4 regions of the Streptomyces sp. NBC_01171 genome follow, and region 1 is predicted to be linked to each of the others. Evidence: riboswitches for the same ligand, from Rfam matches in the RefSeq annotation. Region 1 holds a riboswitch; each other region holds the start of a gene.
The links. Region 1 has a riboswitch for cyclic di-AMP ahead of OG448_RS26540 (C40 family peptidase). Riboswitches for the same ligand answer to the same signal wherever they lie in the genome.

Region 1 (2,191 bases):
GGGCCGAGGGCGAGCTGATCGACCGTTACCTGGAGGCGGCCGACCTGCTGGGCCGGATCAACCCGGCCCGGCACGGGGACACGTACCGGGCCCTGAGGGCCGCGCAGGCGCTGGTGCGCACGACGGCCGCGCTCCGCGACGCGCTCGCACTGATGCACGCACGGGGCGAACGGGAGCTGTACGGGGGCACGCTGGCCCACGCGCTGCGGGTGCTGGACGGCGAGCGCCGGACCGCGCGCGTCGCGCTCCCGCCCGATGGTGTCGGCTGACCCGGACACCCGCGCCGGCCGGACAGCGCCCGGCGTGTCGTCCGCCCGAGCCGAAACGGGCCGAACGTGCTACCGCCGACCGGTGTATCTCCGGAGCCGTTTCCGGGCCCGCCGAGTTGCGCGCGATGCGCCCGGCGGGCCGCCGCGCGACGATCGAAGCCCAGGTCCGGGGCTGTGCACGGGAACTGACGGCGACTCGGACACACCCCTGTCCACCCGAACGGGTGAGTGGTGAGTAACACCACAAACCCCCGATTCCATTGGGATTTTCGGACAGGAGTGGGCCAAGATCCCTGTCTGACGACAAGCCCCCGCCACACCGGCGGGGCGCATCCAGGCGGACGCCGAGTCCTGCCGCCGCCCGGATGACCGGTCGACAGAAGTGCATCGGCAGGAGTGGAGGACCCGAGCAAGCCGGGTCGCCGGGACGGATGTCCGCGAGATGCGGACGATCGTGCCGAGCAACCCTTGGGGTGAAGCCGTGGTGACACGGCCGGGCAACTTCGCCAGCCCGAATCCGACAGGTCATCCTTCACAGGCGGCTGACGAAGGGTTGCGCATGACTGCGCTCAATCGTGTCCCGTCGCTGATGGCCCGGGCCGGTACGGCCTCCGCCCTCACCCTGGCCGCCGTCGGCGGGTCCATCATGGTGCCGGGGCTGGCCACCGACGCCTCCGCCGCGACCACCGCGTCGAAGGCACTGAAGGTCGCGGCGTCCAAGAAGGGCGCCCCCTACCGCTACGGAGCCACCGGGCCGGGCCGGTTCGACTGCTCGGGCCTGACGCTGTACTCGTTCAAGAAGGCCGGCAAGAAGCTGCCGCGCACGGCCGCGCAGCAGTACAACAAGACGCACCACATTTCCTCGGGCCACCGCAAGGCCGGCGACCTGGTCTTCTTCCACTCGGGTTCCAGCGTCTACCACGTCGGCATCTACGCCGGTAAGGGCAAGATCTGGCACGCGCCGAAGACCGGGGACGTGGTGCGGCTCCAGAAGATCTGGACCAAGAGCGTCTGGTACGGCCGGGTCAACTAGCGGCGACGGCCGGGGAACGGTCTCCACGGGCGTACACGCGCCCCGAGGTCGTTCCCCGGCTCAGCGGGCCGGAGAGGGTTCCGGACGGGCCGTGGTGGGCCGCGGCCGGCTCGGCACGCACCAGGGCAGCTCGACGAAGACCGTCTTGCCGCCCTCGCGGGTCGGCCGGACGCGCAGCTTGCCGCCGCACTCGACGGTGAGACACCGGATGATGGCCATGCCGCGCCCGTTGTCCTGGGCGACGGCGGCCGGGAGTCTCTTCGGCAGCCGGGGATGGCTGTCCGTCACGCCGATGAGCAGCAGCTCGTCCCGGGCCAGTACGACGTCCACGGTGAAGGTGGGCGACTGGCCCAGGGTGTGCTGGACGGCGTTGGTGGCCAGTTCGGAGACGATGAGGCGCACGGTGTCGATGACCTCGTCGTCCGCGGGGAGCCCCCAGCTCGCCAGGGTGCCCACCACGTAGGACCTGGCCGCCCGGACCGACGCGGGATCGCTCGGCAGAGTGACGGATGCTTCCAGATGGTCTGCCATGGCGAAGTCGTCCCTTTCCCACGGGCGGCCCGCCGTCCTCCCACGGGCCGCGCGAGGACGCGGGGCGGAGGCTTCGGACACGGTCCCGCTCTGGTGCCTGCACGTCAGACTGCCATCACGGAAGCGGTCCGGTGGACCAACCCCCCAGATACGCGGACATCTGTCGCTCAACGGGGTGAACTCTGCGACGCGAGACCGTATTTGACGGGGTTTTTCCCGGCCTCAGCAGGGCCGAACAGCGGTGATGACCCGTACGGCCCGTTCGATCTCCGCCTCCGACAGGTCCGCGCGGGCGGTCAGCCGCAGCCGGGAGACGCCGTCCGGGACGGACGGCGGGCGGAAGCAGCCGACCGACAGA
Region 2 (2,191 bases), 4.1 Mb from region 1:
GTTCCCGGCCTCCGCGCGCATGTCCCGGCCGCGCCAGGGCACCGAGGAGACCGTCGAGAAGATCGACGCGGGCGCCGTCCGCGCCTTCTACGACCGCCATGTCCGCCCCGCCACCGCCACCGCGGTGGTCGTCGGCGACCTCGACGGCATCGACCTCGACGCGCTGCTCGCCGACACCCTGGGCGCCTGGACCGGCACGCCCGGCCAGGCCCGCCCGGTGCCGCCGGTGACCGCCGACGACTCCGGCCGCGTGGTCATCGTGGACCGGCCCGGCGCCGTGCAGACCCAGCTCCTCATCGGCCGGATCGGCTCCGACCGGCACGACCGCGTGTGGCCCGCCCAGGTGCTCGGCACGTACTGCCTCGGCGGCACCCTCACCTCCCGCCTGGACCGCGTCCTGCGCGAGGAGAAGGGCTACACCTACGGCGTGCGTTCCTTCGGCCAGGTGCTGCGCTCCGCCCCGGAGGGCACCGGCGCCTCGCTGCTCGCCATCAGCGGCTCCGTGGACACCCCGAACACCGGCCCCGCGCTCGCGGACCTGTGGACGGTGCTGCACACGCTGGCCGCCGAGGGCCTGACCGACGCCGAGCGGGACGTGGCCGTGCAGAACCTCGTCGGCGTGGCCCCGCTGAAGTACGAGACGGCCGCCGCCGTCGCCGGCACCCTCGCGGACCAGGTCGAGCAGCACCTGCCGGACGACTTCCAGGCGGAGCTGTACCGCACGCTCGCGGCCACCGGCACCGTGGAGGCCACGGCCGCCGTGGTGAACGCCTTCCCGGCCGACCGGCTGGTCACGGTCCTGGTCGGCGACGCCGCCCAGATCAAGGAGCCCGTCGAGGCGCTCGGCATCGGCGAGGTCAAGGTGGTCTCGGCCGAGTAGCGGTACCGGCACGCGCGTGTGGGCCCTGACGACGCATGAGTCGTCGGGGCCCACAACTGTGTTCGGGAGTGTCATCGAACACCGGTCACCAAATGTCCGGATTGGGGCGGAGGTTACCCCCTGGGGAGTGTGGGATGCGCTACAAAAGTCCGGACCCGTTTGAAGATCCGCTCCCGTCCCCTTTAGCTTCTTCCGGGCTGTTCGTCAGGCAGTGCGCCGCGCCCGCGGCACCGGACAGTCATCGCCGAGTCCCCCGTAGGGGGAGCCGGGGACCCACCGCAGTCCCTGGGGTGAATCGGGCGCCCGCGCGCGAGCGAGGGCGGCCGTAGGAGACCTTCCTGCTCCGAACCCGTCAGCTAACCCGGTAGGCGAGAGGGAAGGAAAGGACCAGCCTGCTCATGGCGTTCATGTGCGCCACCGGGAAGCACCGCAAGCCCGGCCGGGTCAAGCGCACCACCGCTACGGCGGCCGGTGTCGCGGCCCTCACCACCGGTGTCGTCGGCACCCTCGCGGCCTCCCCGGCGCTCGCCGCGGACAACTCCGTCGAGAACACCGGCCTCACCCCCGTCATCGCCGTCAGCGACACCCTCGCCGACGAGATCGCCGCCCAGGCCACCGCGCAGAAGGCGACCGCCGAGCGCAAGGCCGCCGAGGAGGCCGCCGAACGCGCCGCCGCCGAGCGGGCCCGCGAGGCCAAGGAGCGCGCCGCCCGCAAGGCCGAGCGCGAGCGCCTCAACTCCTTCGTCATGCCGATCACCGGCTCCTACGTCTCCACCGCCTACCAAGCCTCCAGCTCCCTGTGGTCGTCCGGTTCGCACACCGGCATCGACTTCCACGCCGCCAGCGGCACCGCGGTCCACGCGGCCGGCGCCGGCACCGTGGTCTCCACCGGCTGGGGCGGCGCGTACGGCAACGAGATCGTGATCAGGATGGCCGACGGCATGTACACCCAGTACGGCCATCTGTCGTCCATCGGCGTCACCGTGGGCCAGCGGGTCGTCCCCGGCCAGCAGATCGCCCTGTCCGGCGCCACCGGCAACGTCACCGGCCCGCATCTGCACTTCGAGGCCCGCACCGGCCCGGAGTACGGGTCCGACGTCGACCCCGTCGCCTACCTCCGCAAGCACGGCGTGAACGTCTGACCCTCCGGTCTCGTGAAAGCCCCGGCCCACCCGGCCGGGGCTTTTCGCTGCCCGCTTTCCTCCGTGCGCTGTCCAAAAAATAGCCATGGATTCCGGTACGCCATCGGAAATCCTCGCGCATTGCCATAGAGTCACGGAACAAGCGCTGTCGTCGGCGTTTCACGGGCAT
Region 3 (2,191 bases), 2.2 Mb from region 1:
CGCCGAGCCCCTTGTACTCGGGGTGCTGGCTGACCTTGGTCGCGATGACCACCTGGTCGCGGACACCCCGAGCCCGCACCCACTCACCGATGAGCGTCTCGGACTCACCGCCCTTGTTGCCCTCGACCCAGGCCGAGTAGGAGTCAGCGGTGTCGACGAAGTTGCCGCCCGCGGCGAGGTAGGCGTCGAGAACGGCGAAGGACGTGTCCCGGTCGGCGGTCCAGCCGAAGACGTTGCCGCCGAGGGCGAGCGGGAAGACCTCGAGGGAGGAGGAGCCGAGTTTGCGCAGAGAAGCAGTCATGTCTCTTCTCAACGATCACTCGGGTCCCGTCCATTCCGGTTCCGGGCAAGGACCCGGTCAATCCCCGGAAGGAACCCTCAGGGATTGAGCCCCTTGCCCCGCAGCCACGCGCCGGGGTCGATGCCGGTGGGCTGGCCGCCCGGGTGGACCTCCAGGTGGAGGTGCGGCCCCGTGACGTTGCCGGTGGCGCCGACCCGGCCGATGACCTCGCCGGTGGAGACCTTCTGCCCGGCGCTGACGCTGATCGAGGACTGGTGGCAGAACCACAGCTCGGTGCCGTCGTCCAGGGTGAGGATCGTGCGGTAGCCGTACGCCCCGGCCCAGCCGGCCTCGGTGATCGTGCCGCTGTGGATCGCCTTGATCAGCGTGCCGGTGGGCGCGGCGAAGTCGAGCCCGGTGTGGTACCCGGAGGACCACATCGAGCCGGCCTGCCCGAAGGTCGAGGTGATCGTGTACGAGGAGGTCGGCAGCGTGTACTGCTTGGCCAGCGTGGCGAGACGGGCCTCCTCGGCCTTCTTCTCGGCGTCGGCCTCCGCCTTCTCCTTGGCCGCGGCGGCTTTCACGGAGGCTTCCTTCGCGGCCTTGGCGGCGGCGTCGGCGGCCTGCTGGTCGGCCTTGGCGACGGCGGCCGCGGTGGCCCGGCTGTCGGCCTTGCTCTGCTGCCGCTCGGCCTGGGCCATGATCCGGCTGCGCAGCGCCTCGCCCGCGTCGGCGGTGGAGTCGTCGCCGGCGGCGGTGGCCGTGGCGGTGGCGGTGGCGACACCGGCGAGGGAGGCGGCGGGCGTCTCCGTGTCGTGGTGCCCGTCGATCAGGGAGTCCACGGAGGGCAGGTCGGGCAGCGCGATGGAGACGGGCGGCTTGCCGGTGTTGGCGCTCGCCATGCCACCCGCGCCGACGGCGGCGATGACACCGACGCCGAGCACGGTGGAGCTGCGGGCGAGTCCGCCGCCGCGCTGCTTGGCCACCCGGTGGCGGCCGCGTACGGGGGGCAGGGACTCCTCGGTGGGATTCCACTCCTCCCACGCGTCGCCTTCCGCGCGGGGGGCGCCGTAGGCGAAGGGCTCACTCGCGTCCGGCGCGAACGGGGCTTGTGGGGCAGGCCGGTTGGACGCCACGCGGGCGCACTCCTCTCCTCCTCCGCCTACCGGGTTAGCTGACGGGTTCGGAGCAGGAAGGTCTCCTACGCGCGTAAACCCGGCGTGCTCCGAGAGCGGTGCACGGCGGACAGGGCGCGATTCACCCCAAGTTGGTGGGTCCCCGGTTCCCTTGCGGGATTCGGCGTGTGCGCACGGCGCCGTCTCTGCTGACGGCTGTAACGACCGCACTGCGTTATCGAACGTTAATAGACACGCGCACCGGATTCCAAGCCCGTTCAGCTTGATCGTTTGACCCTCTGACGGGGTGTATACCGGTCAGAAGTAGCGCGAACAGGGCGAGTTGACTGCACTTCAGGAGTCACAGGAGTTTTGCTGGTGACTCAAAAACACCAGTCGCCCCGGAAAACACTCAGGGCCGGAATCCGTTTACTGGATTCCGGCCCTGAGTCTTCAGTAGCGGGGACAGGATTTGAACCTGCGACCTCTGGGTTATGAGCCCAGCGAGCTACCGAGCTGCTCCACCCCGCGTCGTTGTGTCTCAAGCATACGTCATCCGCGGGGCCCCGCGCACACACCCCGCCGTGACGTGGGCCTCAGTGCGGAAGGTGAGCGTTCGGCTCCTGTGCGAGAGCGGCGTACTCGGGCACCGTCACGACCTCCACGCCCCCGGCACCGAGCACGCCCGCGCCGTCGGCCGCGGTGACGAAGGTGTCCGGCTCGCGCCAGGCGGTGACCACCCGGCGTACCCCCGCCGCCAGGATCAGCCCGGCGCACGGGACGGGCCGGGAGGCGC
Region 4 (2,191 bases), 3.0 Mb from region 1:
GCAGCCGTGCGGGATCACCAAGGCGACCGGTCTCGCGCTGGCCGCCGAGCACCTGGGCCTCGGCCGCGCGGACACCGTGGCCTTCGGTGACATGCCGAACGACATCCCGATGTTCCAGTGGGCCGCCCACGGCGTCGCCATGGCCGGCGCCCACCCGGAACTGAAGGCGGTCGCCGACGAGGTGACCCTCTCCAACGAGGACGACGGGGTGGCCGTCGTCCTGGAGCGCCTGTTCGCCCCCTGACGCCGACGGCCCCCGCCGTACGCGCGAGGCGTGCGACGGGGGCGCGGTGCACAGGGACCGTGCGGGGGCTTAGTACGGGCCGTTGACGTTGTCGATCGAGCCGTAGCGGTGGTACGCGTAGTTGCAGGCGGCGGTGATGTTGGCGACCGGGTTGTACGGGTCGAAGGACGTGCCGGCGACGTGGTACGTCCGGAAGGTCGGGTCGATCACCTGGAGCAGGCCCTTGGACGGGGTGCCGTTGATGGCGTTGATGTCCCAGTTGTTGATGGCCAGCGGGTTGCCCGAGGACTCGCGCATCACGTTGCGGTGGATGCCGTTGTAGGTGCCCGGGATGCCCTTCTCGGCCATGATCGCCAGGGACTGGCGGATCCAGCCGTCCAGGTTGTTCGGGTACACGGTGGAGGCGGCGGCGGGCTTGGCGGCCGGGGCGGCGGAGGCGCTGGTGGCGCCGATGAGGGGGAGCGCGAACATCGCGGCACCGGTACCGGCGACGGTGAGCGTGCGGACGATGCGCTTGGTGCGGGCACGGCGCGGCTGAGCAGCAGCAGACATGTCGGTGTTTCCTCTCCGTCGCCTGCGAGGTGAGCTGTCGGGTTCGGGCGGGGAGGTGCCCGGCCGCGTCGTCCCCGGTGCCCGTCGGACACCGGGGACGAGTTGGCTTCACCCCGAGCCGTCCCGGCGCGACATCTGTCGTCCGGTCCGGCGGCTTACCTGGGTCCCCCGCTCCTGCCGTACGAATGAGTTCGTGAGTGGGTGTGCCAGGCGCGGCAGGATTCGGCGTTCGCCTGACAGGGCGGGAACGTATGCGACCGCACATGTCCGGAACAAGTAGTGGATTCACCCAAAGCGCTAGTTGACCTTGGTCTGTCCCAAATGGCCTACTTGATCCTTTGCGTCCGCCAATCCTCAACTTCCTTACCGGGCACGGTAAGAAGGGGGTGAGAGGGGGACTTGTGGGGGTACACGCGACAGGGCGGTCCGCGTGAGCCAACTCACGGAATCGCAAAATACGCAAAATCAGACATGGGGGATTATGTGGATTTGCGCCGTCTGTGGGTATTAGGGAGTGTCGGTCCCCCGCGGGCGGAACCTCGCGGCCCCTCCCGTTCGTTGGCCCGGTGTGACCCCCGGAGTGTCGGATCGTCCGACCGACTCCCCCTATACCGACCGTTGTCCACCCATCCGGTACATGCCGGACGAAATCTGATACCTCACGAGCTGGACCGGTGGGTGCGATCGGTGATCGAAAGAGGACCGGATACGCTGACTTGACTGATGGCAGCGACCTATCGACAAGCCGTGAAGTCGCCAGCAGACACCAGCAGACAGGAGAACCTCGTGACCGTCGTCGGGCCGTTCGGGCTGAGCGTGCGGGACCAGGCACTGGAAGCCGATGTCCAGGCCGGACTGGCGGCTGTCGAGGCGGGCCTGCTAGAGGCCACCAAGAGCGAGGTCCCCTTCATCACCGGGTCCGCCCAGCATCTGGTGCGGGCCGGCGGCAAGCGGTTCCGTCCGCTGCTCGTGCTGCTGTCCGCCCAGTTCGGCGACCGGCACGCCCCGCGCATCGTCCCCTCGGCCGTCGTCGTCGAGCTGACCCACCTGGCCACGCTCTACCACGACGACGTCATGGACGAGGCGGCCGTGCGGCGTGGCGTGGACAGCGCCAACACCCGCTGGGGCAACTCCGTCGCGGTGCTCACCGGCGACTTCCTCTTCGCCCGCGCCACGCAGATACTCGCCGATCTCGGCCCCGAGGCCGTCCGGGTGCAGGCCCTCGCCTTCGAGCGCCTCGTCACCGGCCAGATAATGGAGACCGCGGGTCCCCAGGACGGCCGCGACCCGGTCGAGCACTACCTCGACGTGCTCTCCGGCAAGACGGGCTCGCTGGTCGCCGTGTCCTGCCGGTTCGGCGCCATGATGTCCGGTGCCGAGGAGAGCGTGGTCGAC

Region 2: it holds a riboswitch for cyclic di-AMP, as region 1 does, so the genes downstream of both, OG448_RS07465 (peptidoglycan DD-metalloendopeptidase family protein) here and OG448_RS26540 (C40 family peptidase) in region 1, are expected to answer to the same signal.
Region 3: it holds a riboswitch for cyclic di-AMP, as region 1 does, so the genes downstream of both, OG448_RS16340 (M23 family metallopeptidase) here and OG448_RS26540 (C40 family peptidase) in region 1, are expected to answer to the same signal.
Region 4: it holds a riboswitch for cyclic di-AMP, as region 1 does, so the genes downstream of both, OG448_RS12715 (transglycosylase SLT domain-containing protein) here and OG448_RS26540 (C40 family peptidase) in region 1, are expected to answer to the same signal.

What each region holds. Positions count from the first base shown of each region.
Region 1 covers NZ_CP108609.1:5,749,381-5,751,571, reverse strand. Annotated here, with positions in the region: gene OG448_RS26545 (hypothetical protein) at 1-269, shown strand, start outside; cyclic di-AMP (ydaO/yuaA leader) riboswitch at 602-825, shown strand; gene OG448_RS26540 (C40 family peptidase) at 829-1,302, shown strand; gene OG448_RS26535 (ATP-binding protein) at 1,363-1,833, opposite strand; gene OG448_RS26530 (8-amino-7-oxononanoate synthase) at 2,056-2,191, opposite strand, start outside.
Region 2 covers NZ_CP108609.1:1,625,738-1,627,928, reverse strand. Annotated here, with positions in the region: gene OG448_RS07470 (M16 family metallopeptidase) at 1-880, shown strand, start outside; cyclic di-AMP (ydaO/yuaA leader) riboswitch at 1,113-1,266, shown strand; gene OG448_RS07465 (peptidoglycan DD-metalloendopeptidase family protein) at 1,279-2,022, shown strand.
Region 3 covers NZ_CP108609.1:3,529,329-3,531,519, reverse strand. Annotated here, with positions in the region: gene OG448_RS16345 (aldo/keto reductase) at 1-301, opposite strand, end outside; gene OG448_RS16340 (M23 family metallopeptidase) at 379-1,416, opposite strand; cyclic di-AMP (ydaO/yuaA leader) riboswitch at 1,424-1,592, opposite strand; tRNA gene OG448_RS16335 (tRNA-Met) at 1,853-1,926, opposite strand; gene OG448_RS16330 (dihydrofolate reductase family protein) at 1,992-2,191, opposite strand, start outside.
Region 4 covers NZ_CP108609.1:2,782,509-2,784,699, reverse strand. Annotated here, with positions in the region: gene OG448_RS12720 (HAD family hydrolase) at 1-244, shown strand, start outside; gene OG448_RS12715 (transglycosylase SLT domain-containing protein) at 314-796, opposite strand; cyclic di-AMP (ydaO/yuaA leader) riboswitch at 801-1,034, opposite strand; gene OG448_RS12710 (polyprenyl synthetase family protein) at 1,583-2,191, shown strand, end outside.